Regions from separate parts of the Mesorhizobium sp. B2-8-9 genome, predicted to be linked through region 2. Evidence: predicted binding sites of a transcription regulator. Region 2 holds the regulator's gene; the other holds the start of a gene.
What was found. Region 2 encodes LexA, which represses DNA repair genes until DNA is damaged. Its sites were predicted from a motif close to TGTTCNNNNTGTGTTCNG; they were not measured.
Positions count from the first base shown of each region.

Region 1 (15,561 bases), on a different contig from region 2:
TGGAGCTGAACACGACCGCCAGCCAGAACTGGGCCATGATATGCTGGGGCGTGCTGCTGATCTCGGCCTGGGCCACCTTCGCGGTGACGGCGAAGCGCTTCCATGATTTCGGCAAGCCGACCTATTTTGCACTGATCTCGCTCATCATCGGTCCCATCCTGCTCATCATCCTGGCCTGTTTCCGCAGCGATCCCGGACCGAACCGCTACGGCAGGCGCACCAACGCGCCGGGCGATAGCTGAGGTCGCATGCGCTATCGCACGCTCGACCCGGCGCGGATCATCGAGACTGCCCAGAGGCTCGAGGAGCGCGTCGCGGAGCGTTTCCCGGAAAGGGGACTGCGCGCCGTTGCCGGCGAACTGGTGTCGCTGTCGCGAGACCTCGCCAAGGCCGCCAAGGAACTGGAAGCGCCGATCTGGTGGCTGCGCGGCGTTATCGTCGCGGCCTTCGTCGCCGGCGTGGCGATGTTCCTGTTCGTCGGCACCATCCTGCCGCTCGACCGCATTTCGGGCGCCGACGATGCCGTGCAGTCGATGCAAGGCATCGAGGCGACGATCAACACGGTCATCCTCGCCGCGCTCGGGCTGCTGGCGCTGATCCGCACCGAGGAGCGGATCAAGCGCAAGAAGGTTTTCCGGCAGCTGCACGGGCTGCGCTCGCTGATCCATGTCATCGACATGCATCAATTGACAAAGGATCCGGCGACCTTGTCGGCCGATTTCAAGCCAACCTCGCACTCGCCCGCCCGCATCACCGATGCGGCCGACCTGGCGCGCTATCTCGACTATTGCTCCGAAATGCTGTCGATCGCCGGCAAGGTCGCGGCGCTGTTCGCGCAATCGGTCAATGACGATGTCGTCGTCAACGCCGTCAACGATATCGAGAATCTTAGCTCCAACCTGTCGCGCAAGATCTGGCAGAAGATCACGCTGATCGAGGACCGCCGCCGACCGCTTCCGGCCCGAGGCCGGGCGGACCGCGCTTTTCCGCTTCCGCCTGACGCACCAGCGCGCTGACGCGTTCGTTGATCGGCGTCGGAATGCCCGTTTGCCTGGCCACGCGAATGACGGCGCCCTGCAATTCGTCGATCTCGGTCGGGCGGCCGCGTTTCAGGTCGTCCCACATCGACGAGCGCGCCTGAGGGTCGATCGCAAGCATGCGGCGAGCCAGAAGCCCGAACAGCCAGTCGGGCAGCCGCAGCACTTTCGGTAGCAGCGACGGCGGCAGGCCGGTGATGCGCGCAGGCGCTATGCCCGCCGCTCGCATAGCGGCGAGCGCTTCGTCGATCTGGCCGGCCAGGATGACGCGCCAGCTTCGGTCGGCCAATTGCTTCGCCAGCGGCAGGTCGGAAAGCGCGACGAGGGCATTGTTGAGGTTCATCAGCAATTTGCCCCACTGCACCGCCTTCATGTCGGCGCGCGCTTCGACGGCAAGCCCATCGACGTCGAGCAGATCGACAAGGCCGTCAACGCCGTGGTCGATCATCACCTCGCCCTGGCTGGCGCGATGTGCACGCAACGGCGCCTCGCCATCGGGCGACAGGACGACGTTGAACACCACCATGCCGGTCAGCACCCGCCGTCCAGGAAGCGCGGCGCGCAGTCTGTCCGCATTGTCGACGCCGTTCTGCAGGCTGACCACCACGGCATCAGCGCGTCCGTGGGCGGCGATCAGCCCGGCCATCTCCCCGGTCGCGCCGCTCTTCACCGTCACCAGGATGACATCCGCATCGGGGAGCGCTGCCGCCGGATCGTCGGTGGCCGAAATCGCTTGCGCTTCGATGCGGCGTTCACGGCCGTCAAGATCGCTGACGCGCAGCCCGCTTTCGCGCATGGCCGCGACCACACGGCCGCGGCCGAGGAAGACGACCTTGCGTCCGGCGAGCGACAGGCAGCCGCCGACATAGCAGCCGATGCTGCCGGCACCGGCTATTGCGATCGTCTTCGTTTCACGGGCCATGCACTCGTCCTCGCTTGGCCGCCACCTTACTATTATGCATGTCGTTCTCCCAGAACCGCTGCACTTCCGGGCGACATGCATTTACCCGTGATGAAAACCATATTGTCGGCCGCATGAGCGGCGATCATCTGCCACCGTGACACGACAAACGCTTTCGACTATCGCTTTGCCCATGACATTGCCTACCGATCCCGCCGCGAATCTCGCCGCCCTGATCCGCTGCCCGTCCGTGACGCCCGCCGAGGGTGGCGCGCTTGCCGCCCTACAAGATATGCTGAAGCCGCTCGGCTTCTCGGTCGAGCGTCCAATCTTCTCGGAAGACGGCACGCCGGACATCGAAAATCTCTATGCGCGGCGCTCAGGCAACGGCCCGCATCTGATGTTTGCCGGCCATACCGATGTGGTGCCGGTGGGCGATGAGGCGGCCTGGACGCATCCGCCCTTCGCCGCCGAAATCGCCAATGGCGAGATGTATGGCCGCGGCGCCGTCGACATGAAGGGCGGCATCGCCTGCTTCATCGCCGCAGTGGCGCGCCAGGTCGCGAAGAATGGCGGCCCGAAGGGCTCGGTGTCGCTGCTCGTCACCGGCGACGAGGAAGGGCCGGCCATCAACGGCACCACCAAGCTGCTCGACTGGGCAGCGGCCAAGGGCGAGAAGTGGGACGCCTCGATCGTCGGCGAGCCGACCAATCCGGATGCGCTCGGCGACATGATCAAGATCGGCCGGCGCGGCTCGCTGTCGGGCAGCGTGACCGTCAACGGCCGCCAGGGCCACGCCGCCTATCCGCAGCTTGCCGACAATCCGGTGCGTGGCCTGATGAGCCTGGTCGACGCGCTGCTCCATCCGGTGTTCGACAAGGGCACGAAGGATTTTCAGCCGACCAACCTCGAAGTGACCTCGATCGATGTCGGCAATGCGGCGACCAACGTCATTCCGGCGAAGGCGACGGCCATTTTCAACATCCGCTTCAACGACACCTGGGACGCCGAATCGGTCCAGGCCGAGATCCACAACCGGCTCGACCAGGCCGCCGGGCGCAAGAAATACCGGCCGGGCAAGAAGGCGCCGGTCGACTACGAGCTTGTCTGGCGCGACCGGCCGAGCCATGTCTTCCTCACCCGCGACGACAAGCTGATCGATACGCTGAGCGGTTCGGTCAAGGCGGTGGTCGGCAAGAGGCCGGCGCTCTCCACCTCCGGCGGCTCGTCGGACGCGCGCTTCATCAAGGATTATTGCCCGGTGGTCGAGTTCGGGCTGGTCGGCAAGACCATGCATATGGTGGACGAGCGCGTCGCGCTTGCCGACCTCGAGACGCTGACGCAAATCTACGAACGCTTTATCGAAGACTGGTTCGGACAAGGCCTTTCGTGACCATGCTTTCGGCAGACGAAACTTATGCTTCGCTGGCCGGCGCCTGGCGCCTGATGTTCGGCAAGGCTGATGGCCTGCGCCTGCTCGACCTTTCGGCCGACGGTTTCTGGAATTCCTTCTTTGCCATCGTCGTGGCGGCGCCGGCGCTGATCGTCGGCTGGGTCGGGATAGCCAATGAGGTCGGCGACCCCGATGCCTTCGCCGGGCGCCTCGGCATGCTGGTAAGGCTGGCGACCGTCGATATCGGCTCCTGGGTGCTGCCGCTGGTCGTGCTTGCGCTGGTGGCGCCGCGCGCCGGCATCGGCGGCCGCTTCGTCCACTATGTCGTCGCGTCCAACTGGGCGTCGGCGATCATCGCCTGGCTGATGCTGCCCTCGGCGCTGCTCAGGCTGCTCCTGCCTTCCGCCAGCGAGGTCAGCAGTCTCGTGTCGCTGGCGCTGTTCGCCCTGTCGATGGTGCTGACCTGGCGCATGACCAATACAACCATCGGCAAAGGCGCCGCGGTGGGCACGGCCGTGTTCATCGGCATGTTCGTCGCCTCGCTGCTGGTCCTGTTCGGCCTGCAGGCGCTGCTCGGCATCGACATACCGGACGGCACGACGGGTTGACGTTGCAGCGGGGGCGGCTGTTTCCAGAACAGTCGCTTCGGATTTGAATCCACCCTCGTTTTTCACCATTCAAAGTCAGCGCTGCCCATCACCTGCCTGCCGGCATACTCTCCCCGTATAGTGACGGGGAGAGGGGCGCTGTCATCCGCGGCTTCGCCAATTGCTAACGGTGCAGGAAGGAAGCCGGCGCTGCGGCCAGCCCCTTCTCCCCGTCACTATACGGGGAGAAGTGCCCGGCAGGGCGATGAGGGGCAGCGCCGACGCCGATAATTCCCGTCTCCAGCACAAGTTCGAAGCTGAAACAATTGCCTCGCGTCATTGGCAGAATGAGAGGCTTTCACTTGGCCGTCTCTGTCTCCGGGTAATCCACCCCGACAAGAAACAACCCGTCCGGCGGCGCTACCTGGCCGCAGGCGGCGCGGTCGCGCGCTTCGAGCGCCGCCTTGAGATCGGCGGCGCTCCAGGAGCCGTCGCCGACGCGCTTCAGCGAGCCGACCATCGAGCGAACCTGGTTGTGCAGAAAAGAGCGCGCCGAGCTGCGCAGCTCGATGAAGTCTCCATCGCGGCTGACGTCGAGGCGATCAAGCGTGCGGACCGGGCTTTCGGCCTGGCACTGGGTTGAGCGGAAGGTGGTGAAGTCATGCTTTCCGAGCAGCACCTTGGCCGCCTCATGCATCGCCCCGGCGTCGAGCCGCTTCGGCACCCACCAGACCTTGCCCTTTTCCAGCGCCGCCGGCGCCCGGCGGTTGAGGATGCGATAGAGATAGTGGCGGCCGGTGGCCGAAAACCGCGCGTCGAAACCATCGGCGACGACGGCAGCTTTCAGGATGGCGACACGCGTGCCGGCCGCATGCAGATGCGCGTTGACCGCGTCGCGCACCTTGTCGCCCGACCACGCTTTGGCCAGGTCGACATGGGCGACCTGGGCGGTGGCATGCACGCCGGCATCAGTGCGGCCGGCGGCACGTATTCTTACCTCTTCGCCGCAGAACTTCTCGATCGCCTGCTCGATCGCCTGCTGCACCGAGGGCTGGTCGGCCTGGTGCTGCCAGCCGGCGAATTGGCTGCCGTCATATTCGATATCGAGCCGAAAACGCGGCATGCTGCGGCGCTTGCCGCTCGCCTAGGCGGCTAAAGCGGTAAAGGCGGAAGCGTAGACCAGTCTGCCGGTCTCGGGCGCGTCGCCCCAGGCCAGCGCCTGCAGCGCCTCGCCCTGGTACTCGCTCTCGAATCCTGCGGCGCGCGCATGGGCGTACCCGAAGCGGCCGTAATAGACCGGATCGCCCAGCACCACGGCCAGCATCTCGCCGGCTTCCTTGAGGCGGACATGCGCCTCGCGGATCAGCGCGCCGCCGATGCCGGTGCCGTGGAACGACGGCTCGACCGCCAGCGGCGCCAGCGCGACGGCGGCGAACTGCTTGGTGCCGTTCTGAACGAACAGTCGCGAGAAAAGAATATGGCCGACGACCTGCCCGTCTTCCTCCGCAACCAGCTCGACGACGGCATCACCGCCGGTGACAAGCGCGTCGACCAGGCCGGCTTCCGCCTGCTGGCCAAAGGCATGTTCTTCGACGAGGCGGATCGCCTCGCGATCCCGCGGCGTCGCCGCGCGTATCGACATCATGCTCATGTGAGTTTCGTTCCTTTTTCGATCTTGGCTCCGCGCAAAAACTCCTGCGCAGTGGCAGGCTTTCCGCCCGCCCGTTGAACTTCGACCAGCCTGACCGCGCCTGTCCCGCAGGCGACCGTCAGCCGGTCATCGAGAATTCCTCCCGACTCGCCGACGCCATCCGAGAGCGTCGAGCGAAGCAGTTTCAGCCGCTCCATGCGGCCGCCAATGTCGACCTCGCACCACGCACCCGGAAAGGGCGAGAGGCCGCGAATGTGATTGTGGACTTCGCCAGAAGGCCGCGTCCAGTCTACGCGTGTCTCCGATTTATCGATCTTTCGGGCGTAGGTCACCCCTGCCGTTGCCTGTTGGGTAAATGTCAGACAATTTATCCCCAACTGCGCAAGCGCCTCAACCATCAGCGAAGCGCCTTGAATCATCAGTCGGTCATGCAATTCGCCGGCTGTCATGTCGGGCGCGATGGCGACTTTTTCAACCATTGCCACCGGCCCGGTGTCCAGACCCTCTTCCATCTTCATGACCATCATGCCGGTCTCGCTATCGCCGGCCATGATGGCGCGCTGGATGGGAGCAGCACCACGCCAGCGTGGCAAAAGCGAGGCATGGCCGTTGAGGCAGCCCAGCCTTGGCGCGTCCAGAACGGCTTTCGGCAGCAGCAGGCCGTAGGCGACGACCACCGCGACATCGGCCTGCAAGGCGGCAAAAGCCTGCTGCTCGGCCTCGCTTTTCAGCGACGTCGGCGTCCGAACGTCGAGCCCCAGCCGCTCCGCCTCGCGCTGCACCGGCGAGGGCGTCAGCTCCAGCCCGCGCCGGCCGGCGGCGCGCGGCGGCTGGGTGTAGACGGCCGCGATCTCGTGACCGGCCTCGGCGATGGCGCGCAAGGTCGGCACGGAGAAATCCGGCGTGCCCATGAAGATGACGCGAAGCGGCATGACGGATGTGCTCCTCTTCCTACCGCCCGCTTTGGCGCTTGCTTTCGCGAATCTCGATCAATCGTCGAAATCGCGGCCGAAATCGCGCTTCCTCCGAGCCTCGATCTCATTCATCATATCGGCAAATTCGTCGCTGATCGCGTCTTCAGACACGAATGCGCTGCGGATCGCATCCCATGTGGAGACTTGTGGCTTTGGGCCAGGTTCAGGAATGTTGCTGATCGGGGTGTCGCCCATGGAAACCTTCGACTGATATCATGATCCAGGGTTCTTTCAGGCGCGGAAAGGCGTCGCCTAGCCCACCATCTTGCCCGGCGCCTTGTCCTTGGCGAGCTTCTTGAACTTCCGCACCACCATGTCGCGCTTGAGCTTCGAGATGTGGTCGATGAACAAAACGCCGTTGAGATGGTCTATCTCGTGCTGCAGGCAGGTGGCCATCAGGCCTTCCGCCTGCATCTCCTGCAGCTTGCCGTCGCGGTCGAGATACTTCACCCGCACCGAAGCCGGGCGCTCGACCTCGGCGTAATAGTCGGGGATCGACAGGCAGCCTTCCTCATAGACGGACCGCTGGTCGGAACTTTCGAGCACTTCCGGATTGATGAAGACATGCGGCTGAGGCTCCTCGCCTTCCTTGGCAAGGTCTATGACCAGCAGCCGCCGCGGCTCGCCGACCTGGATCGCCGCGAGGCCGATGCCGGGCGCGTCATACATGGTCTCCAGCATGTCGTCGGCGAGCTTGCGCAAATCGGCATCGACGCGCTCGACCGGCTTGGAAACCTGGCGCAGGACGGGATCGGGAAGGATGATGAGCGGCTTGATCGACATGGCGTCTCACCTAAGACCTCGCTTGAAAAGCGTCAACCGGGGCATCTTTGACCTGTTCACGTTTTGATCTGTGCCAGGAGGCCGAATCGGTTATGCTGCCCAAATGAACGACATGACCTCCGTCCTTTCCGAGCCCATCGCGCGGCTTGGCGCCACGACCGTGACGCTTGGCCAGGCGCTGGCTTTCGGCGCGATCCTTCTGCTTGCGCTGTCCGTGGCGCTCGTCGTCGCCTTGTGGCGCGCGGCCGGGGCACGCGCGGCGGCGGCCGCCGAAGCCGCCGACCATGCCCGCGATGCTGAGGCGAGGATGGCCGACATCATGCAGGCGCAGGCAGAGATGCAGGGGCGCATGGGGGCGATCGCCGAGGTGTTCGGGGCGCGGCAGGCCGAGCTCACCCAGTCGCTCGGACAACGGCTCGACGCCATGACGGGGCGCCTCGGCCAGACCATGGCCGAGCAGACCAGGTCGACGCATGAGAGCCTGGCCAAGCTGCAGGAGCGGCTGGCGGTGATCGACACCGCGCAAGGCAATATCCAGTCCTTGGCCGGCCAGGTCGTGCAGCTGCAGGCGATCCTCTCCAACAAGCAGACGCGCGGCGCCTTCGGCCAGTCGCGGATGGAAGCGATCGTCGCCGACGGCCTGCCGCACGGCGCCTACGAGTTCCAGGCCAGTCTCTCCAACGGCAGCCGGCCCGATTGCCTGGTGCGGATGCCCAACGGCGCGCCGTCACTCGCCATCGACGCCAAGTTTCCGCTGGAGGCGTGGAACGCCATCCGCGCCGCCGAGGGCGAGGCCATGCAGAAGGCGGCGGCCCAGGCTTTCCGTCGCGACATCGAGGTGCATATCCGCGATATCGCCGAAAAATACCTGATCCAGGGCGAGACACAGGACACCGCCTTCATGTTCGTGCCGTCGGAATCGGTGTTTGCCGAGATCCACGAGAATTTCGAGGCGGTGGTGCAGAAGGCGCATCGCGCCCGCGTCGTCATCGTCTCGCCCTCGCTGCTGATGCTGTCGATCCAGGTGATCCAGGCGATCCTCAAGGACGCCCGTATGCGCGAGCAGGCGCATCTGATCCAGGGCGAGGTCATCCGCCTGATGGAGGATGTGGCGCGGGTCGACGAGCGGGTACGTCGGCTGCAGACACATTTCGGCCAGGCGGCGCGCGACATCGACGACATCCTGGTGTCGACGTCGAAGGTGACCAAGCGCGGCCAGAAGATCGAGGCGCTGGAATTCGCGGAAGGCGAGACCGAGGCCGCGCGAAGCGCAGCGCCAAAGGCCGAAGGCGGTTCGCGGGTAGCAGACTCCAAGACGGGTCAGCTCAGGCTGCGCGTCGTCGAAGGCGACGAGTAGTCGCTCGACGCCGACGTTGGAAGACCGATTCTTCCTTCGCTGGCGAGGTCGCATTCCTTGGAGATTGTCTGGGACGCCGATCACTTGCATGCCATGAGGCTAACGCATTGAGACGGCTAAGAATTTTGCTCCGCCGAGCCCCTCACAAAGGTCACGGCATGGATCCTCGGGTCAAGCCCGAGGATAACGAAGGCGCGAAACAGTCAGCCAATCGCCGAGGCTTCCGTCAACGGGCCGATCCGACAGTGCTACTGCTCCTCGATGGTCGCCATGCCTTCAAACTCCGGCAGCCAGTGCAACGCCGAGCGGTGCCAGACCTGTCTTCTCGGCACCAGTTGGTCGCGCTGGCGCGCCGTGCCCACCCTGATGCCATAGATTTTCGGTCCATCGCCAACCGACGTCGCATAAAGATGCGACCCGCATTCGCCGCAAAACCCCTGCGCGCGCTTGGCCCCGCTGGATCCGGTCTTGATATAGACTTTCGGTGTGCCCTTGGTAATCCGGTAATGCTCTTCCGGCGCGCCGACGGTCACGCGAAAGGCCGTGCCGGTCAGCTGCTGGCAGTCGGTGCAGTGGCAGATCGAGGTCTTTTCCGGATCGACCTCCGCCTCATAGGCGATCGCGCCGCAATGGCATCCGCCGTCGATCTTCATAGGCCTTCCTCCTGACAAGTTCGCGTTGTCAAAATCTATCCCTCCTCCGAGGCCTCGGCCATGGCCTTGCGCCGCCGCTCCCATGTGCCAGTTGCCTGCGGCTTGACGAAGAGCCTCGATATTTGCGGCATTTCCTTCTTGAGCCTGGCTTCCAGGCGCTCGACGCAGGCCTCGATATCCGGCGCGCTGAGATGATCCTCGAATTCGATGCTCAAGCCCGCGACGATTTCCTCCGGCCCGATATGGACGCTCAGGATTCCGTTCGCGCGCTGCACCGCCGGATCGTCCTGGACGATCGCCAGCACCTTCTTCTGCACTTCGGATGAGGCAGGTTCGCCCAGCAGCAGCCCTTTGCTCTCGCGCGCCAGGAAGATGGCGGTCGCGCCGAGGATGATGGCGATGCCGATCGAGCCGAGGCCGTCGAGCTCGGGGATTTCCAGAAGCTGGGCCGACAGGATGCCGGCGAAAGCGACTGCCAGCCCGAGCAGCGCGGCGCTGTCCTCGAACAGCACCGTATAGACGCTGGGATCCTTGCTCGATTGCACGGCCTGCAGCCAGCCTTGCTTGCCCTTCTGCTGCCGGAACTCCTTCAGCGCTAACAGCCATGAGCTGCCTTCGAAGACGAAGGAGAGGGCAAGCACGATGTAGTTGACCTTGGCGTTGACGAACGGCTCGGGCGCCATGATGTGGATGACGCCTTCATAGAATGAGACGCCGGCGCCGAGCGCGAACACCAGAAGCGCCACGATAAAGCTCCAGAAATAGAGCTCGCGTCCGTGGCCGAGCGGATGGGTTCGGTCGGGCGGCCGCGCGGCGCGACGCATGCCGTGGAGGAGCAGCGCGCCGTTGCCGGTGTCGACCAGCGAGTGCACGCCTTCCGACAGCATGGCGGACGAACCGGTGAGGGCGGCCGCCGCGAATTTGGTCGCCGCGATCGCCAAATTGCCGGCGAGCGCGGCGTAGATCACCCGTCTCGACCCGCTATGTCCTGCCATCCGATCTCCGAGCTCCCCCGCGCCCGAGCCTAGCGGCCCGCCTCACAGACAATGCACCAGCCCCTGCGAGGTTTCGAACCGCGCTGTGCCCGGAAATCGGTTGACAGCCGGTCGACCGGCTTCGCAAAGCGGCACAGCCTCTTGCAGCCGGGCATTTCTCTTGTTTCACTCGCACGTCCACAATCGGAGGAGCGAATCATGGCTAAAGGTGCGATGAAGGCGGGCAAGGAAGCCCGCAAGCCGAAGAAGGACGCCAAAAAGCCCGCCGCGGCCCCGGCTCCGAAGGCGCCGCCGGTCAAGGCGTTGCGCATCAAGGAAAAGTAAGCGGCCGAATTCGGTCGACCCGGCTCAATGCTGACTTTGAACCGGCGGCATGACAATGCTGCCGGTGTTTTATTGATCGAGGCCATCCCATATCGGGCGAGGACGACCTCGCTTTCCCAAAAACCGGCCGGGACGACCCGCCGCCAAGCATCTCAGGGCGATGCTGGAATGACGGAGTGTCTTCGATGTCCTGGATTTTTCTTTTCTTCGCCGGCCTGTTCGAGATCGGCTGGGCGATCGGCCTCAAATATACCGACGGCTTCTCCAAGCCGCTGCCGACCCTTCTCACCATCGCCTCGATGATCGTAAGCCTCGGTCTGCTCGGGCTGGCGCTGAAGACGCTGCCTGTCGGCACGGCCTATGCGGTGTGGACCGGCATCGGCATCGTCGGCACTGCGCTGCTCGGCATCTGGCTGCTCGGCGAGCCGGCGACGATCGTCCGGCTCGCCTGTATCGGCCTGATCGTCTGCGGCATCGTCGGGCTGAAACTGGTCGCCTAGCCTGCTATCCGTAGCACAAACGCGTTCAGGGCCGCTTTCGGCGACCCTGACTTGATTTCCAACGAATCCAAACCTAGCGGGCGGAGAAGCCCGGAGGTGTACGGCCGACACGTGCCTTGCGCGCGGCGTAGCGTGCGTCACGCTTGGCCTTGCGCGCGGCCTCGTCGGCAAGCTCGAAAGCGATGCGCTCGGATTCCTCGGCCTCGCGGCGCTTGGCCTCTTCGGCCGCCGCCGCTTCCGCGGCAAGACGCGCCGCTTCGGCAATCGCCTCGCGCTCGGCCTTCTCGGCCGCTTCGCGTGCCAGCTTTTCCTGCTTCAGCCTTGCCTTTTCCGCCTCGCGGATGGCGCGGGCCTCAAGGATCGCCTTGCGTTCGGCCTGGCGCGCCAGCACTGTCGGATCATCCGCCGCCGGCTTTGCCTTGAAGCGCTCGAGCAGCGCCTTCTTTGCCTCGTTCGCGGCATTGCGCCGCTCGAAAATGTCTTTTTCCCTGTAGATAGCCAAGTGTACTTCCCTGCAGTCTATTCGCGACGCTTACATACGCGTGAAAGCGCTAAGTTCAAGCGCCAAAACGGTATGGCAGCCATGAAAAATCCGGGCTTGTTGCCGCAGGGGTACGGCCCGGCAGCGCGATGCACTGTTCACAGATCGCGCGTCTGGCGGGCAGAACGGCGGATGGCTACCTCTAGCGCCGACAACAAATGCCGACATGAACATTGAGGACGCAACCAGATGGAACTCGGTCTCTACACTTTCGCCGATGTCAGCCCGGAGCCGGGCCCCGGCGCGATCGGCCCGCATGAGCGGCTGCGCAACCTCGTCGAGGAAATCGAGCTGGCCGACCAGGTCGGCCTCGACGTGTTCGGCCTCGGCGAGCATCACCGCCCAGACTATGCCGCCTCGGCGCCGGTGGTGGCGCTGGCCGCGGCGGCCGAGCGCACGAAGCGCATCCGTCTGACCAGCGCGGTCACGGTGCTTTCCTCCGACGATCCGGTGCGCGTCTTCCAGCAATTCGCGACGCTCGACCTTCTGTCCGGTGGCCGCGCCGAGATCATGGCCGGGCGCGGCTCCTTCATCGAATCCTTCCCGCTGTTCGGCTACAATCTCGAGGACTATGACGAGCTGTTCGCCGAGAAGCTCGACCTGTTGCTCGCCACCCGCGATCAGGTGACAGTGACGTGGCAGGGCAAGCTGCGCGCGCCGATCAACGGCCGCGGCGTCTATCCGCGTCCGTTGCAGGAAAAGCTGCCGGTCTGGATCGCCATCGGCGGCACGCCGCAATCCGCCGCGCGCGCCGGCATGCTCGGCCTGCCGCTGGCGCTGGCCATCATCGGCGGCGAGCCGGCGCGTTTCGCGCCGTTGTTCGATATCTATCGCGAGGCGGCGCGGCGCGGCGGCAACGATCCGGCCAGGCTCGCCACCAGCATCAACGTGCACGGCTTCATCGCCGAGACGACCGAACAGGCGGCCGACGATTTCTACGGACCGCAGGCCGAGGTGATGAACCGCATCGGCCGCGAGCGCGGCTGGGGTCCGACCTCGCGCGCGCATTTCGATCACGCGCGGGGTCCCAGTGGGGCCCTCTTCGTCGGCAATCCTGAGGCCGTGGCGGAAAAGATCGTCGCCCAGCACAAGATCTTCGGCAACGACCGCTTCCTGCTGCAGATGGCGATCGGCACCATGCCGCACGCCAAGATCATGAAGGCTATCGAGCTTTACGGCACCAGGGTGGCGCCGATCGTGCGCAAGGAGACGGCCAAAACCGCGCCCGCCACCGCGGCGCCGGTCGACTGAGCGGCAGTCGACGCCGGTCTCCAGATGCTAGGCCGCTGGATGCCCGGCGCCGACGGCCATCATTTTGGCATGAAGCGCCTCGGTTGCCTCGTCGGCCGGGAACATGCACTCGACACGCAGTTCCTGGGCAGCGACGGTTTGCGGCGTCCCGACCGTGGTGACCATCGAAAAGTAGTTGAGAACCCTGCCTTCCCTGACGAACCCCAGCGGAATGACTGGCGTGAAGCCCAGTGCCACCGGGTTTTTCCATTCGTTTTCAACATCCGGATAGGCGAGCAATTCCGCCAGCAGGGCCTTCGTCTTCTCGTCGACAACGCGGCCGATGGATTCGCGATAGACACGCTCGAACAGGCTCCTGGCGACATCGGGCCAATTGGCGATGAACGGACGCATGCCTTGCGGATCGAACATCAGATGCAACATGTTGCGCGGTCCCTGGCGGGCGGACATGTCGATGAAGCAGCCGAAGAAGCGCGGCGCGGATTCATTGGCCATGAGCACGTTCCAGTAGCGATCCATCACGACTGCTGGAAAGGGCTCGTGCTGCCGCAGGATGCGCGTCAGGGCGTCGGTAACGCTTTTCATTTCCACCGAATCCCACGCGCTTTCGGAAAACATCGGCGCATAGCCCGCGGCGAGCAGCAATGTGTTACGCTCGCGTAAAGGCACATCAAGCCCCCGGGCGATAGCCATCAGGGTTTCGCGGTTGGGCACGCTGCGTCCGCTTTCGATGAAGCTGATCTGTCGTTGGGAGATGCCGGTATCAAGCGACAGATCGAGCTGGCTTGTGCCGCGCAAATCGCGCCAGTGGCGCAAGAGCACACCCAGATCGGGCGTCATGCCTGTCCTGATTTTCGACGGGTTCATGGTCAGCAATCCTCGGGCACCGCCGCTGCGATACGCTTCAATCCGGCTCAAGTTTTGGCGGCGCAGGGATCGTGCCGATCCATGCGCCGCCAATCACGCTGAAGTGCGTCGCGCTCCAGGTCTCGGTTTTTATGCGGGTCAGGCTGCCACCGCGAGCGGAGACCATGCCTGCGCCCGGAAGCGCTCCTCGATCGGCGTACCGGCCATGTTGGTCGTGGTTGCCGCCATTGTCGAAACGCCGACGCCGGTCACCACCTCCAGAACTTGGGCTTTCGAGTAACCCGCCGCGGTGAACGCATCGATGTCGGCATCGGTGACGTTTCCCTTTTTTTCGATCAACGTCTTCGTCAACGCCGAGAGCGCCGCGTATTTCGGGTTGGCTGGCAGCCTGCCCTTTCGGATCGCTTGGACTTCGCCCTCGTCGATGCCGTCTTCGATGGCGAATGTCGAATGCGCGGCAACGGTCCAGGGGCACTTGATCGTTACCGCATTGGTAAGCAGCAGGACCTGCTTTTCGATTTCATCGAAGCTGCCGCCGTGAAAACTGCCGAAGGTGGCGACGAATCCGTTGAGAAGCACCGGACTGTTGGCCATAGTCGCCATGACGTTCGGAAGAAAGCCGAACTTCTCTTCCAACGCCTTGAGCGCAGGCCTGGATTTTTCGGGTGCCGAGCTGATCGTCTGGAGGTTGAACCTTTGCATTGTAACGTCCTCTTGCAAAATCGGATGTGATCGCGCGGACGAAGTCGTCGCCGCGCCAGCCTTCTGCTCTGTCGTCGCAAAAGCCTGCCCCGTATTAGGCCTGGCCGGCGCAGCGGCTCAATTACGCGTCATGTAATAGCGCGACCGCATGTGCGATGCCGCGGACAGCCGGCTCATGGAACCTTGCCCGGAACTCCCGCGTTTCGCCCGGAAGCCTGCCATGCATTCATTGTTTGGGTGGTGGGCTTGCAAGGGGAACCGATGAAAGCCGAGCCGATCGTTTCGGGCGCGAGCGTTGCCGAAAGCCCTGATCCGCGTGCTAGCACCCGGGCGGACATGCGCTTGACGCGGTCGCTGGTGATCGGGATCTTCATTCTGATGACGGCGGCGGCGCTGTACTTCGCGCGCGCCTTCTTCATGCCGGTGATACTCGCCTTTCTGCTGGCGCTGACGCTGACGCCGATCGTGCGTTTGCTGCGCAAGCACGGCATCCCTGAGGTTGTCTCGGCGACGCTGCTGGTGCTGCTTTCGATCTTTGTCTTCGCCGCCGCAGGCTATCTGCTCAGCGGTCCGGTCATCGACCTCATCAACAACAGCTATTCGATCGGCCAGCAGCTCACCGAGCGGCTGGCGCCGTTCAAGCGGCCGCTCGAACGAATGACGGACCTCTCACATCAGTTGGAGGCGCTGACGGAGACATCTCAGGAACCCGGCCTTCAGCGGGTCGCGGTAGCGCCTTCCGGCATCCTGTCCACGGCGGCCAGCAACATCCTGGAAGCAGGCACCGCGATCACCATCGTCTTCGTGCTGTCGCTGTTCCTGCTCGCCTCCGGCACGCTGTTCTACGAGAAGATCGTCCAATCCTTCGCCAGCATGACGCAGAAGAAGCGGGCGCTGCGCATCGTCTATGACGTTGAGCGCGAGATTTCGCACTATCTGCTCACGGTCTCCATCATCAATGTAAGTCTCGGGACGGTGATCGGGCTGGGCTTGTGGGGGCTCGGCATGCCCAACCCGCTCGTCTGGGGGGCGATGGCGGCATTGC
Region 1 covers NZ_VFTQ01000021.1:52,405-67,965, reverse strand. Annotated here, with positions in the region: gene FJ423_RS22880 (DUF805 domain-containing protein) at 1-242, shown strand, start outside; gene FJ423_RS22875 (hypothetical protein) at 249-1,016, shown strand; gene FJ423_RS22870 (2-dehydropantoate 2-reductase) at 925-1,959, opposite strand; gene dapE (succinyl-diaminopimelate desuccinylase) at 2,132-3,331, shown strand; gene FJ423_RS22860 (transporter) at 3,334-3,939, shown strand; gene truA (tRNA pseudouridine(38-40) synthase TruA) at 4,277-5,041, opposite strand; gene FJ423_RS22845 (N-acetyltransferase) at 5,063-5,569, opposite strand; gene fmt (methionyl-tRNA formyltransferase) at 5,566-6,501, opposite strand; gene FJ423_RS22835 (hypothetical protein) at 6,559-6,738, opposite strand; gene def (peptide deformylase) at 6,796-7,326, opposite strand; gene FJ423_RS22825 (DNA recombination protein RmuC) at 7,430-8,683, shown strand; gene FJ423_RS22820 (GFA family protein) at 8,932-9,336, opposite strand; gene FJ423_RS22815 (cation diffusion facilitator family transporter) at 9,372-10,331, opposite strand; gene FJ423_RS34645 (hypothetical protein) at 10,530-10,655, shown strand; gene sugE (quaternary ammonium compound efflux SMR transporter SugE) at 10,841-11,155, shown strand; gene FJ423_RS22800 (DUF6481 family protein) at 11,229-11,657, opposite strand; gene FJ423_RS22795 (LLM class flavin-dependent oxidoreductase) at 11,886-12,947, shown strand; gene FJ423_RS22790 (helix-turn-helix transcriptional regulator) at 12,975-13,814, opposite strand; gene FJ423_RS22785 (carboxymuconolactone decarboxylase family protein) at 13,953-14,516, opposite strand; gene FJ423_RS22780 (AI-2E family transporter) at 14,778-15,561, shown strand, end outside.
Region 1: a site for LexA is predicted at 7,380-7,397, ahead of FJ423_RS22825 (DNA recombination protein RmuC). Genes of this name have one in related genera too.

Region 2 (15,561 bases):
CCGTTGTAACGCGGCGGCAGGCCCTTGGCACGTGCGGCCTCGCGCATCGCCTCCAGCTCCGCCGGCGTCTCGTAGCTGTAATAGGCCTTGCCCATGCGCACGAGCTCCTCCGCCACCTCGCGGTGACGCGGCGCACGCTCGAACTGCGAGACGGCTTCGCCATCCCACGAGAGGCCAAGCCAGGTCAGCCCGTCGAGAATGGCAGCCGTGGCGGCTTCGGTGGAGCGCTCGCGATCGGTATCCTCGATGCGCAGCAGCATCGTGCCGCCGGTGTGCTTAGCATAGAGCCAGTTGAACAGCGCCGTGCGCGCTCCGCCGATATGCAGGTAGCCTGTAGGCGAGGGGGCAAAACGGGTGACGACCTTGTCGGACATGGAACTCTCGAGGAAGCGCTGAAAAATGCATGTTTCGCGCAGACTTCCACGCGACCGGCGTTCATGTAGCATAGGCGGTCTGGGGCGCAAGGGGCAGACCCGATGGCTGGACGTGGCCGGGGCGCGGAGGAGAGCGGGGAAACGACAGCAGGCGTCAGCGAACGCCTGATGTTCGCTCATGCCGTGCCCGAAGAGGGAACGCCGCTTTCGCTTCAGGCGCCGCGTCCGCCAGCCGGGCTTCTGCCAACTGGCGGCGGCACGTTACCGCCAGCATCGCCGACAGCCAATGTCGGCCGGATCCGCAGACAGCTTGGCCGCGTTTCGCTTCCTGCTCTGCGCCGAAGCGTTGCGGTCGCCGCCACCACCGAGCTCGACCGCGGCGTCGGCTTTCTGCTGGTGCCGGTGTTCCTGGCAGCCGGCGTGATCTGTTACTTCTCGCTGAGCGCCGAGCCGGACCTCTACAGGCCGCTCGCGGCGGTCGCCCTGATGGCGGTCTGCGCGGCGGTCTCGCGTTCCCGGCACAGAACGCACCTTGTCTTCATGGCGGCGTTTTTCTGCGCCTTGGGCTTTCTCGCGGCCAAGGTGGAGACCTGGCGGATGGCGACCCCGATGCTGGGTTCCGAAATCCAGACACGGCTGACGGGCCGCCTCGTCACCGCCGAGGCGATGGCCAACGGCCGTGTCCGGCTCACCATAGATCTGATATCCACGGAGCGTCCGAAGCTGCGCTACGCGCCGGACCGCATCAGGCTGTCGGCGCGCAGGATCCCGTCCGGCATGTCGGCCGGGTCGATGCTGACCGGCTATGCCAAGCTGCTGCCGCCGACAGGTCCTGTTCGGCCGGACAGCTACGACTTTTCCTTCGACAGCTATTTTGCCGGCATAGGCGCCAGCGGCTTTTTCCTGGGCGATCCGAAACTTGTCGCGCCGACCCCGAGTGCGCCAACGGAGGTGCCGTTTGGCGCGCGCGTGGCATCGGCCATAGAAAATGCTCGCGAGGGGATTGCCGACCACATCAGGAGCAGCATCGGCGGTTCCGAGGGCGAGATCGCGGCGGCGCTGATCGTCGGCGTTCGTGCTGGCATTCCGGAAGCCATCAATGAGTCGATGCGGCGGACCGGCATCTACCACATCATTTCGATCTCCGGCCTGCATATGGCGCTGGTCGCCGGCACGATCATGGTGCTTTTGCGCGGCGCCTTCGCGCTGTTTCCGGACTTCTCGTCGCGCCGGCCGGTGAAGAAATATGCCGCTGGCATCGCGCTGGCGTCGATCGCCGCCTATCTCGTGATCTCCGGCATCGTGGTGGCGGCCGAGCGAAGCTTCATCATGCTTGGCGTGATGCTGGTCGCCGTGCTTTTCGACCGCGCGGCGCTGACCATGCGCAACCTGGCGATCTCTGCCATCGCCGTCATCCTGGTCTCGCCGCATGAAGTGGTCGGCCCGAGCTTCCAGATGTCCTTCGCCGCCACCGCCGCCCTGGTCGGCGCCTATGCCGGCTTTGCCGACTATCGCGCCGGCAAAACGACCGCGCCGCCGGCAAAGCGTTCGTTTCTCGGGTTCTTATCGCGAAAACTGGCGATTGGAGCGGGTGGCGCCGCCGTGACGTCGCTCATCGCGGGCAGCGCAACATTGTTGTTTGCCATCTGGCACTTCCAGCGGGTGTCGCCGCTCAGCCTGCTGGCCAATCTGGCGGTCATGCCGATCGTCTCATTGGTCGTCATGCCGTTCGCCGTGCTGAGCGCGCTGGCCATGCCCTTCGGCTTAGACGGTCCCTTCCTCTTTGTCATGGGCAAAGGCCTGACGGCGATGATCGCCATTTCGGCATGGATTTCCGAGCGCTCACCGGTCGACGCCGTGGGGCTGATCTCGATCCAGTCGGTGCTGCTGGCGACGGTCGCGCTGGTCATCGCGACCATGGCTACCACTTGGCTGAGGCTTGCCGCCGTACCTTTCGCGCTCGCTGCGCTGCTGGCCATTCCGCACGTCCGCACACCGGACGTACTTATCTCGGAGGATGCGCATCTGGTGGCGATGCCGATCGGCGGCGGCGAGCTTGCCGTCAACCGCGAACGCTCCAACGAGTTCACCACCGACAACTGGAAACGGGCGCTGAAAGCCGAGGAGATCGTGCCGCCAGAAAGGTTCGCCAAAGATACGCTGGACATTGCCGATCCCGTCGAGCTGCCGCCCGGCTCGCCCTTCTATTGCAGCGGCGATCTCTGCATCGGTCGGCATCCTTCCGGCGCGATCGTCGCGCTCGCCGAGACCCGCGACACCGCCCGGCCGGCCTGCGGCTTCGCCGACCTCATCGTCATCAACGACGCCACGGCCTATAACCCGTGCCGCGATCCGCGTGTGCTCGTCGTCACCAAGCGGCAGCTGGCGCGCGACGGCAGCGCCGCCGTTTTCTTCGATCCGCAATCGGCAACCGCGCGGCCAACCGTCCGCTACGCGGTCGTAGAACCATACCGACCCTGGCACGAGCAGCGGAAATACACGCGCGAGGCGAGGGGACTGGCGCCCTATAAGCAGCCGGAGAAACCAGCCGCCGCACCGGGCCAATAGATTGTCGTTCGGGCGAAGAAGGCCGGGGCAGTTCTGCTCAGTAGCGGCGGATAAGTCCCACGAGCTTGCCCTGAACCTTGACCCGGTCCGGTCCAAAGATCCGGGTCTCATAGGCCGGGTTGGCGGCCTCGAGCGCGATCGAGGCACCCTTGCGGCGGAAACGCTTAAGCGTCGCCTCCTCATCGTCGACCAGCGCCACCACGATCTCGCCCGGGCTTGCGGTGTTGGCATTGCGGATGATGACGGTGTCGCCGTCGAAGATGCCGGCCTCGATCATCGAGTCGCCCTTGACCTCCAACGCGTAATGCTCGCCGCCCATGATCATGTCCGGCGGCACCGAGATCGAATGCGTCTGGTGCTGGATGGCGTCAATCGGCACGCCGGCGGCGATGCGGCCCATCACCGGAATGGATACGGCCGCCGCGGCCTCGTCGTCATTGCTTGGCGTCGGGGTGCGCGATGGCGTCGTCGGCTTGACCTGGCGACTGAGATTGCCTTGGCCGCCCTGGATGATGCTCGGCGAAAACTTCTTCGCGGCATTCAGGCCAGGCGCGATCGAGTCGGGTAGGCGCAGCACTTCCAGCGCGCGCGCCCGGTTCGGCAGCCGGCGAATGAAGCCACGTTCCTCCAGCGCAGTGATCAGCCGGTGGATGCCGGACTTGGAGGCAAGGTCGAGCGCCTCCTTCATCTCATCGAATGATGGAGGAATCCCGCTCTCCTTCAGGCGTTCATGGATGAACATCAGGAGTTCATGTTGTTTGCGCGTCAGCATCGGCGGCCCCCACGGGTTCTGAAACCAGAATCAGAAAAACAAACCCAGAACAAACACTATCTGTTCCAGTTGTGTTCCGCAACCGTTTAAAGTTTAGTGAATTTGTTAAGGCTGCCGAAACAATGTCGCATCCGGTGACGGCCGGCTGCCCCTCCTGGGGCAGCGGCATTGATTTCGCTCGATTTTGGAGTTCCCCTTACGCTGAAATACAACCCGCCACGATCACGAAGCCGTGGTTGGGATCACGTCGGCTCTACCGTAAGCGCGTGGCACCGTGAACGAAACGAACCCAAAATGCCAACCTTGGCGAAGTTCCGATCCGCAGTCTTCGCCGTCTATGGACCAGCTAACGTAGGACCAAAGGTTCTTGCCCTGTCGCCGACGGTGGTGAGACAACCCCCTTGGCCAGATCGAAATGGAGGCGGCAGCACAATGAGGGGAATTCCTGATCTCGCCGAAGTCGAGGCGATGGATGCCGCGGATCCGCTGCGCGCCATGCGCGATCGCTTCGTCTTGCCGGAAGACGTCATATACCTCGACGGCAATTCGCTGGGCGCTGCTTCGGTAGACGCCTTCAGCGAGATCGAGACTGCCGCGAGGCAGGAATGGGCGCGGGATCTCATCCGCGCCTGGAACACCGCCGGCTGGTTCGATATGCCCATCGAGCTGGGTGACCAGCTAGGACGGCTGATCGGCGCGAAACCCGGCCAGACGGTCGTTTGCGACACGACTTCGATCAACATCTACAAGGTCCTGCATGCGGCACTTGCAATGCGGCCCGAGCGTTCGGTGATCGTTGCCGAGGGCGACAGCTTTCCGACCGACCTCTACATGGCGGAAAGCGTCGCATCGACGCGGCTCGGCACGGTGCTGCGGCTCGAAGGCACCGATGCCCCGACGATTGAGGAACTGGTTGACGATCGCGTCGCGGTCATCTTGGTCAACCACGTCAACTACAAATCCGGCCGGCTGCGCGACATGGCGGCGCTCACCCGTAAGGCTCATGAAGCCGGCGCGCTGATCGCGTGGGACCTCTGCCACACGGCGGGTGCGCTGCCGGTGGATCTCGACGGCTCTAATGCCGATTTCGCCATTGGCTGCACCTACAAGTATCTCAATGGCGGGCCGGGCTCGCCAGCCTTCATCTACGCCGCGAGCCGCCATCACCGCGACATTCGCCAGCCGCTCAGCGGCTGGTGGGGCCATGCCCGGCCTTTCGCGTTCGAGCAGGGCTACGCCGCGGGCACGGGCATCCGGCGGTTCCTGTGCGGAACGCAACCGGTGCTGTCGATGCGCGCGCTGAAAGGGGCGCTGGATATGTGGAACGATGTCGACATCAGGGCCGTGCGGAGAAAAAGCGTCGCGCTGACGGACCTGTTCATCCGGCTTGTCGAAGCCAAATGCGGCGGCTTCGGTCTTGAGCTGGAGAGTCCACGCAACGGCGCCGAGCGCGGCAGCCAGGTGTCGTTCGCCCATCCGCATGGCTACCAGGTGATGCGTGCGTTGATCGAGCGCGGCGTGATCGGCGATTTCCGCGCGCCATCCACCATTCGTTTCGGCTTCACGCCGCTCTATGTCGGCTACCGCGATGTCTGGAATGCGGTCGAGGTGCTGCAGGAAATCCTGCGCACTGGCATCTGGCAAGACGCGCGCTTTGCCATCAAAACAACCGTTACCTGACTTTGAATCGGCGATGCCGAACAAATGACCTGATCGAGGAGACACCGTTGCTGGGACATCGTATTGCCGACTGGGATGACGCCTATGCAAATGGCGCCAATATCGCGGGCGGCGACCGCTGGCCGGCTGCGTGGGATCGGCCGGCGCGGGCGTTTCGCGAAAGGCTGCTGTCAGAGGGCAGGGCGCGGCTCGATGTTGTCTACGGCGAAGCGCCGCGCAATCGCTTCGACCTGTTTCTCCCGTCTGCGGCGCCAAGGGGGCTCGTCGTGTTCATCCACGGCGGCTACTGGATGGAGTCGGACAAGAGCTCCTGGTCGCATCTGGCTGGAGGCGCGCTCGGCCGCGGCTTTGCCGTCGCCATGCCCTCCTACACGCTGTGCCCGCAGACCAGGATCGGCGGCATAGTCGGCGAGGTCGCTGCAGCGATCGAGAAGACGGCGGCCATGGTCGATGGTCCGCTGATGCTGACCGGGCACTCGGCCGGCGGGCATCTCGCCAGCCGGATGGTGACCACGGCCTCACCGCTATCATCCGATGTGGCGCGGCGCATACGCCAAGTGGTTTCGATTTCAGGCCTGCACGACCTTCGGCCGCTGATGTTCACAGCGCTGAACGAGACCCTGAACATCGACGAGCCGGAAGCGCGGAGCGAAAGCCCGGCATTGTTGCGGCCTCGACAGGGAGCCTGCATCACCTGCTGGGCCGGCGGCGGCGAGCGTTCGGAATTCCTGCGTCAGAGCGCGTTGCTCGCCAACATCTGGACCGGGCTCGGCGCCTCCACCCGTTCAGTGGTCGAGCCGGACCGGCATCATTTCAACGTTGTCGATGGCCTCGCCGACCGGGATCATCCCCTGACCCGTACGTTGGTGGACGAATAAGGTTACGATCGACTTCGTCGACGTATCAGGATCGACTTCGTCGAAGCCTAGCGCAGCATGAGCACGCTGCATTCGGCGCCGGCTTCCGCCGCCGGCGCAAAGGGCTCGCGCACGATCAGGCCGTTGGCGTCGGCGAGCATCCGCAGCATCGAGGAGTCCTGGATTCCGAAAGGCGTCGCGACGAAGGTGCCGGCGTCCTCGCGCACGACCGCGCGCACGTAATCCTGCCTGAGATCGTTGGCCCGGATCGCAGTGCCAAGCCGAGCCGTTCGCACGTCCTGCCGATGATCGCGGCCGCCGAGCCGCGCAAGCAGCGGCTTCAGGAAGAGTTGCGAGCAGACAATGCTTGCCACCGGATTGCCGGGCAGGCCGATGCAGCGGATATTGCCAAGCCGGCCAAACATCAGCGGTTTGCCGGGGCGCATGGCGATTTTCCAGAAATCGAGCTGCATGCCTTCGCCGGTCAGCACGTTATGGACGAGGTCGTGGTCGCCGACCGAGGCGCCGCCGAGCGTGACGACGACATCGGCGTCCGCCTCGACCGCTTTCCGGACCAGCGCGGCAATCGCCTCCTGGCGGTCGGCGGCGATGCCGAGATCGAGCGCGAGCGCGCCGACCGACTGGGCGGCGGCGGCAACGCCGTAGGCATTCGACGAAATGATCTGGTCAGGGCCGAGCGCGCTGCCAGGCGGCAGCAATTCGTCGCCGGTGGCGATGATCGCGACCAGCGGCCGGCGCACGACGTTCAGGGCTGGGTGGTTGGCCGAGGCCGCCAGCGAAAGGGCCGCTGCATCGAGCACGCGGCCCTTTTCGAGCAGCACGTCGCCCTGGCCGAAGTCGAGCCCGCGGCGGCGCACATTACGTCCTTCCGCGGTCGGCTCGGTCAGCTCGATCCTGCCATTGCCGAGGTCGCGGACGTTTTCCTGGATGACGACCGTGTCGGCGCCCTCCGGCAACGGCGCCCCGGTGAAGATGCGCACGGCCTGGCCTTCCCCGACGGTTCCGGAGAAACCGCGCCCGGCAGGCGCCATGCCGATGACCTCGAGTAGCGCCGGCGCCGAGGCGACATCGCAGAAGCGCGCGGCATAGCCGTCCATCGCGGAGGCATCGAAAGGTGGCTGCGTGCGCAGCGCGACCACCGGCTCGGCCAGCACGCGGCCCGCCGCGTCAGCCAGCGGAACGCGCTCGCCCGGCAGAGCCGTCACGCCGTCCAGCAGGCGTTCGAGCGCCTCGGTGACCGGAAGCAAGGCCATTATGAACCTGCCTTGTAGTCGCCTGATTTGCCGCCGGTCTTCTCGACCAGCCGGACGCCGGAAATCACCATCCCGCGGTCCGCTGCCTTGGCCATGTCGTAGATGGTGAGGCAGGCGACTGAAGCGGCGGTCAGCGCCTCCATCTCCACGCCCGTCTTGCCGGTGACGCGGGCGAGCGCGGTGACCTTGAGACCTGGCAAGGAATGGTCCGGCTCGATCTCGACGCCAACTTTGGTCAGAAGCAGCGGATGGCAGAGCGGGATCAGTTCGTGCGTCTTCTTTGCGGCCATGATGCCGGCGATACGGGCAGTCCCCAATACGTCGCCTTTCTTGGCGTCGCCGGCCAGGATCATCTCCAGCGTTTCCGGCTGCATGGAGACGAACCCTTCAGCGACTGCCGTGCGCGTCGTCTCGGCCTTGTCGCCGACATCGACCATGTTGGCTTCGCCCTTGGCGCCAAGATGAGTAAGGGAGGCCATCCTCAAACGGCCTCGGCACGCGCCTTGCCGGTGAGCAGCAGTTGCGTGGCGGCGGCCACGTCGGCCTGCCGCATCAGGCTCTCGCCGACCAGGAAGGTGCCGATCTTGCTCTTCTCCAGCCGGCGGCAGTCCTGATGTGTGAAGATGCCGCTTTCGCTGACCAGCAGCCGATCCGCCGGCACCATGGCCGCCAGCCGCTCCGAAACGTCGAGGCTGGTTTCAAAGGTTCTGAGATCGCGGTTGTTGATGCCGATCAGCCTCGACGAAAGGCGAAGCGCGCGTTGCATTTCCTTTTCGTCATGCACCTCGACCAGAGCGTCCATGCCGAGCTCGAAGGCAGTCGCTTCAAGATCCCTGGCAAGCGCGTCGTCGACGCTCGCCATGATGATCAGGATCGCGTCGGCGCCCCAGGCGCGTGCTTCGTAGACCTGGTAGGGATCGAACAGGAAATCCTTGCGCAGAGCCGGCAGGCGCACCGCTGCCCGAGCGGCTGTCAGGAATTCGGGAGCGCCCTGGAAAGACGGGGCGTCGGTAAGCACCGAAAGGCAGGCGGCGCCACCTTTCTGGTAGGCCTGTGCCAATGACGGCGGATCGAAATCGGCCCGGATCAGGCCCCTGGAAGGGCTGGCCTTCTTGATCTCGGCGATCAAAGCGAAGCCGCCGTCTCGGCGCTTGGCTTCCAGCGCGGCAAGGAAGCCGCGCGGCGGCTCGGCGTCCCCGGCCTTCGTCTTGATCTCGGCGAACGACACGGCGAGCTTCGCCGCGGCGATCTCTTCACGCTTGTAGGCTTCGATCTTGCGCAGGATATCGGACAAGGGGTCTATCCGTTCGAAATCTCGATGAGCTTGTCGAGCACCGCAAGCGCGCGGCCGCTGTCGATCGCTTGCGCCGCCGCCGCGATGCCGTCGGCCAGCGTCGTCACCTTGCCGGCCACAACCAGCCCGGCGCCGGCATTCATCAGCACCGTATCGCGATAGGCGCCGGCGGCTCCGCCAAGCATATCCCGCAATTCCTTGGCGTTGTAGGCCGCGTCGCCGCCGCGCAGCTCTTCCTTTGTGTGCCGCTTCAAGCCAACGGCTTCCGGCGTCAAGGTGAAGCTGCGAATCTCGCCGCCGGCGAGCTCCGCCACCTGGGTCTCGCCGGTGGTGGTGATCTCGTCATAGCCGTCGCCATGGACGACCCAGGCGTGATCGGCGCCCAGCGCCTTGAGCGTCTCGGCCACGGGCATGATCCACTCCGGCAGGAAGACGCCGACCATCTGGCGGCTGACGCCGGCAGGGTTCGACAGCGGTCCGAGCAGGTTGAAGATGGTGCGCGTGCCGAGCTCGACGCGGGTCGGTCCGACATGCTTCATCGCCGGATGATGCGCCGGCGCGAACATGAAGCCGACGCCGACCTCATGGATGCAGCGTCCGATCGTCTCCGGCGGGATGTCTATTCTGACGCCCAGCGCCGTCAGCACATCGGCGGAGCCGGTCAGCGAGGACAGGCCGCGATTGCCATGCTTGGCGACCGGCACGCCGGCCGCGGCAATGACGAAGGCCGAAGCGGTCGAGATGTTGACCGAATGCGAATTGTCGCCGCCGGTGCCGACGATGTCGATGGCGCCTTGCGGCGCCTCGACGCGCAGCATCTTGGCGCGCATCGTGGCGACCGCGCCGGAAATCTCGCCCACCGTCTCGCCGCGCACGCGCAGCGCCATCAGGAAGCCGCCGATCTGGCCGGGCGTCGCGTCGCCCGACATGATGATGTCGAACGCCTCGCGCGCTTCCTCGAAGGAAAGCGCGGTGCCCGTGGCGACCTTGGCTATGTGTGTCTTGAGAGCGCTCATCGTGTCTGTGCTTGCGAAACCGCGTTCGGATCGATGCGAACGTCATATTGCGACTGCAACTGCGCCACGAGCTGGTCGAGCAGATCGTCGGACATGCCGGCACCGAAGGATTTCTGCGCGTCGTCCGGCACCGCGCTGCCATCGGCGCCCGCCGGCTCGAAGACCTCGGCGACCTTGAACAGGATCTGGCCGTCGCCGGTGGGCGAGGGGATCAAACCGGTACCGCCTTCGCCGACGCCGAACATGGCCGCGGCGCCTTCCTTGCCGAAATCGGCATCGTCGGCTTCGCGCTTCAGGCCGCGCTTGGTCTGCTTGTCGAGCTTGAGCTCGCCGGCGATGACGTCGAGCGCGGTGCCTGCCTTGAGGCGCTTCTCCAGCTCCTGAGCCTTGGCGTCGAGCCGCTTGTCGGTCTCGGCCTCCGTCCAGTCGGCGACGACCTTCTTGCGGACTTCATCCAGCGTGCGGTCGCGCGCCGGCGTGACCGACTGCACTTCGTAGAAGACGAAACCGTTGCCGGCAGTCGTCAGGCCTTCGTTCTCGGTATTGGGCTCCGCCGCGAACACCGACTTGATCAGCTCGGCCGATTCCGGCAGGTCGTTGACGATCGTGCCGTCCGGCCGCTGGCCGGTACGGTCGATGGCGTCGATGGTGACGACCTTGAGCTTCAACTTCTCGGCGGCCTGGGCCAACGAGGCGCCCGAGGCGCGGGTGTCCTCGTAGCTGTCATGCACATCGAGCAGGATGCGGCTTGCCTCGCCGAGCGCCAGGTCCTTGCGGATTTGGCCGGACACTTCCGACAGCGGCTTCACCACCTGCGGCTTGATCTCGGTGACGCGCAAGAGCACGGGACCGAAGGCGCCCTGGACGACCTGGCTCACCTCGTTGGCATTGAGCGAGAAGGCGGCATCGGCCACCGCCTTGTCGGCGATCTTGTCCTTGGCCAGCGTGCCGAGCAGCGTGTCGGCCTGCGTCTTGCCTTCGGCGGTGACGAGCTTGTCGAAGGTCGCGCCGGCCTTCAGCGAATCCAAAGCGGCCTTGGCCGCATCCGGCGTCTTGAACACCAGCTGCTCGATGGTGCGCATCTCGGGCGTCGTGTAGCGCGCGATGTTCTTGTTGTAGTCCTCGCTGATCTGCTGGTCTGTCACCGCGGACGGATCCATGATGTCCTGCGGCTCCAGCCGGACATAGGAGAACTTGCGGTATTCCGGCGCGGCATAGTTCTTCTTGTTGGCGTCGAAATAGGTTGTGAGGGCACTGTCGGACGGCGCCTCGATCGGCTGCACCAGCGTCTTCGGCAGCACGACATAGTCGATCGTGCGATCCTCGCCGCGATAGAGAGAGACCGCCTTCAGGAAGGTCTGCGGCACCTTGAGGCCGTCGGAGATCGCCTCGACGATCTGCTGGCGCACGGCCACCTGCGAGCGGTTTCTGAGATAGTCCTCGGGCCGCATGCCGAGCTGGCGCAGCAGATACTCGAAGGTGCGGCGATCGAACTGGCCGCCGGGGCCTTTGAAGGCCGGATCCTCGCGCGTCAGTTCGGCCAGCCGATCCTTGGAGAGGCCGAGCCCGAGCTTGCGCGCCTGTTCGTCGAGCACTGCGCCCGAAACGAGCTGCGCCAGCACCTGATTGTCGACACCGAGCAGCTTGGCCTGTTCATGGGTGACGCGCTGGCCATATTGCTGCGACAGAAGGCTGAGCTGGCGGTCGTAAGCGAGGCGGTACTCGTTGATCGAGACCTCCGTGCCGCCGGCCGTGATCACCGCGTGATGGCCGCCCAGCACGCCACCCACCATGCGCGTGGTCGCGCCCCAGGCGAGGAAACTCACCACCAGCAAGGACAGCAACGCCTTCGCGACCCAGGTGCCTGCCGCGCTTCTCAATATACCAAGCATGCATACTTCCGATTTTTGCGCATTTTCGCGTGCGCCGAGTCTGAAACAAGCGCAATAGCGCCCTTCCGGTCCACTGTCGATTGCTTTGTGACCTGATTTTGGTAGTGAGGGCGCTGCTTAATGTCGCTCGGAGAACGCGCCCCATGACCCCCGGAATCCGCCCACTTGTCGCCGGCAACTGGAAAATGAACGGCACCAGCGCCTCGCTCAACGAGCTGCGGTCGATAGGCAACGGGTTCATGAGCGGGCTCGACGCGGAGACCGAAGCGGTCGTGTGCGTGCCGGCGACCTTGCTGCAGCGCGCCGCCGAGATCCTGTCGCGCACGCCGGTGCGTGCCGGTGGAGAGGATTGCCATCCCAAGGAGAGCGGCGCCTTCACGGGCGAGATTTCGGCCGAGATGCTCAAGGATGCCGGCGCAAGCCACGTCATCGTCGGTCATTCCGAGCGCCGCGAGCTGTTCGGCGACGACGATGCAATAGTTCATGCCAAGGCGTCGGCGGCCTGGCGGGCAGGGCTGGTGGCCATCATCTGCATCGGCGAGACGCGCGCCGAGCGGGAGGCGGGCGCCACGCTTGATGTCCTGTCGCGCCAGCTTGACGGTTCCGTGCCGGCGAGCGCCACCGCCGCCAATACTATCATCGCCTACGAGCCGGTCTGGGCGATCGGCACCGGCCTGACGCCGACCGCCGCCGATGTCGCCGAGGCGCATGCGCATATCCGGGGTAAGCTGACCGCGCTGCTCGGCGATGCCGCGGCCAGGACGCGCATTCTTTACGGCGGCTCGGTCAAGCCTTCCAACGCGGTGGAACTGCTCGGCGTCGACAATGTCGACGGCGCGCTGGTCGGCGGCGCCAGCTTGAAGGCGGCCGACTTCCTGGCCATAGCGGAAGCTTATATGAACATGGCTTAGCCTGCGTTGATTTTCAGGTGATGCCGGCCTGCGAACGATGGTTTCCTGCGCTTCCGGTGCTCACGTACTTTAGTACGCTCCGCTCCGGTTCTCGGAAACCACCGTTCTCGGCTCGGCCTGACCTGAATCTCAACACACCCTAGCCGTCTCCCAGGCTCACGCGGCTAAATCGTTGTAATGGCCGCATTGGTTCCCATATTCCCGGCCACGGGCTTGGAAATGCCGCCAAAGCATTGTAAGGAGCCGCCTCCAAATCATCGGTCGTATGCGCGCTCGCGCAAGGCCTCGCCAGGATAAATTATGGAAACCGTACTGATCGTCGTTCACCTCATGGTCGTGCTCGCCCTCGTCGGCGTGGTGCTGCTGCAGCGCTCCGAAGGCGGCGGCCTGGGCATCGGCGGCGGTTCCGGTTTCATGACCGCTCGTGGCGCCGCCAACGCGTTGACGCGCGCCACCGCGATCCTGGCGGCAGCTTTCTTCGTGACGTCGCTGGCGCTGTCGATCCTTGCCCGCTATGGCGAAAAGCCGATCGACATCCTCGACCGCCCGGCAACGTCCAGCCAGGGCAACGGCGTGCTCAACCAACTGCCGGGATCGAACGGACCGGTGGGCAGCTCGCAGCCAGCAGCCCCGGCCGGCGGCTCTGCTCCCGCGGCTCCGGCTGGCGGTGCGACGAGCACCACGCCGCTTGCCAACGGCGCCACAGCGCCGGCTCCGGCCACAAGGCCTGCTCCGGCGCCCGCGAATCCGAGCACCGCGCCGGCGACCAACGGCGTCACCTTGCCGGTCACCCCTCAGGTTCCGAACCAGTAGCCGGACAAGCACTGCCGCGATCTGTTGTTCTTTGAACACAGTCGCGGCAAATGCGGGCCCGATCACGAAGATTCAACCGGGCGTGGCGCCTGCCTCAGCTTGAGGCGATGACAGCTAATCGATTATAGATTGCGCGCGGCACTTTTGGCGTCCTTGGGGGACGCCGGGCGACGCCGTGGGCAACACGCATTGAACGATCGGATCTTCGCCATGCAGCTTCGCAGCTTCATCATTTTGGGAGTCTGTGCCGTCCTCGGCATGGGTTCCGCGGCCCTTGCCGGACCGGCAAACATGGTCTCCTCCCCGTCGGTAGAGAGAACCGACGCCATTCCCGTTGCCGCCGCCAAGAGCGACGCATCGCAGCTGAGGCTTCTCAAGAAGAAGAAAAATCCGACCTCGGACGATATCGCGCAGATCGGCAAGCTCGAGGCCAAGATCGCTGCCGACAAGCAGGCGGCAAAAGATAAGGCGCTCGAGGCTCGCAAGATGGCGATGCGCGAGGCCGCCAAGGCCAAGGCTGACGCGGCGCGCCAGGAATGGCTCGCCAAGAAGGGCACTGCCGCGCCGGCTGAGGTCGCCGACGCCAAGCCGGCCAAGAAGACCACCAAGATCATCGCGCCGCTGGACCCGGTGGCGCAGATCATGCCGGTCAAAGCCGAGGAGCCTATCCCGGCTGAGGTCATGAACATCACCGCTACCGGCAACAATGGCGAGTTGCGCAGTGAGCAGCCCGGCCAGAAGCAGACGAGCAGCGGCGGGCTGTTTGCCGGCCTCTTCGGCGGCTCGTCGGTGAGCTCGATCAGTTACCTGCCCGAGACCCGTGCGCTTGATTCGGCGCTGGCCAAGAAGGCCGCCAAGCGGCCGTTCAAGGTGAAGCCGGAATTCGTGCCGCAGGACGTCACGTTCACCGGTTATGAGCCGGGCACCATCGTCATCGACACCAGCGCGCGCCGCCTCTACCTCGTCGAATCGTTTTCCACGGCACGCCGCTATGCCATCGCGGTCGGCCGCGAAGGCCTGCAGTTCAAGGGCACGGTAGCCGTCGGCGACAAGCAGGAATGGCCGCGCTGGATACCGACGCTCGACATGCAGAAGCGCGAGCCGAAGCATTACGGCCAGTACAAGGACGGCATGCCCGGCGGCGGCGAGAACCCGCTCGGCGCGCGCGCCATCTACCTCTATGACGGCAAGAAGGACACGCATCTGCGCATCCACGGCACAATCGCGCCGCAGTCGATCGGAACCAGCGCCTCCAATGGCTGCTTCCGCATGATCAACGAGCACGTCATGGACCTCTACAGCCGCGTCAAGATCGGCACGAAGGTTGTGATTATCTAAGGCTTTCCGTCAAACTGCCGAAAGGGCCGGCATCGCCGGCCCTTTTGTTTTGACTGAATCCAAGCCCGTGCGGGCCTAGGTGCCATTTTGGGAAAAAGCCTTCGCGGCGGTTTTTTCTCTGGCGGAATCAATCAGGCCGCGTTAAGCGATGACTCCCATGGCGCGATATGTATTCATCACAGGCGGCGTGGTTTCCTCACTCGGAAAAGGCATCGCCGCAGCAGCTCTTGGGGCTCTTCTGCAAGCGCGAGGCTATCGCGCGCGGATCAAAAAGCTCGATCCTTATCTCAATGTCGATCCCGGGACGATGTCGCCGTATCAGCACGGCGAAGTGTTCGTGACCGATGACGGCGCCGAGACCGACCTCGATCTCGGCCACTACGAGCGATTCACCGGGCGCTCGGCGAACCAGCAGGACAACATCACCACCGGCCGCATCTATAAGAACATCATCGAGCGCGAGCGGCGCGGCGACTATCTCGGCGCGACCGTGCAGGTGATCCCGCACGTCACCGACGAGATCAAGCATTTCGTGCTGGACGGCAATGACGACTACGATTTCGTGCTGTGCGAAATCGGCGGCACGGTCGGCGACATCGAGGCGATGCCGTTCCTGGAAGCGATCCGACAGCTCGGCAACGACCTGCCGCGCAACAACGCCGTCTATGTGCATCTGACCCTGATGCCCTACATCCCGACGGCCGGCGAACTGAAGACCAAGCCGACGCAGCATTCGGTCAAGGAACTGCGCGGCATCGGCATCGCGCCCGAC
Region 2 covers NZ_VFTQ01000006.1:153,153-168,713, forward strand. Annotated here, with positions in the region: gene gltX (glutamate--tRNA ligase) at 1-374, opposite strand, end outside; gene FJ423_RS10120 (ComEC/Rec2 family competence protein) at 477-2,942, shown strand; gene lexA (transcriptional repressor LexA) at 2,980-3,714, opposite strand; gene kynU (kynureninase) at 4,147-5,394, shown strand; gene FJ423_RS10135 (alpha/beta hydrolase) at 5,442-6,272, shown strand; gene glp (gephyrin-like molybdotransferase Glp) at 6,320-7,525, opposite strand; gene moaC (cyclic pyranopterin monophosphate synthase MoaC) at 7,525-8,004, opposite strand; gene trpC (indole-3-glycerol phosphate synthase TrpC) at 8,007-8,819, opposite strand; gene trpD (anthranilate phosphoribosyltransferase) at 8,825-9,835, opposite strand; gene FJ423_RS10160 (peptidylprolyl isomerase) at 9,832-11,727, opposite strand; gene tpiA (triose-phosphate isomerase) at 11,871-12,638, shown strand; gene secG (preprotein translocase subunit SecG) at 12,939-13,451, shown strand; gene FJ423_RS10175 (L,D-transpeptidase) at 13,662-14,789, shown strand; gene FJ423_RS10180 (CTP synthase) at 14,938-15,561, shown strand, end outside.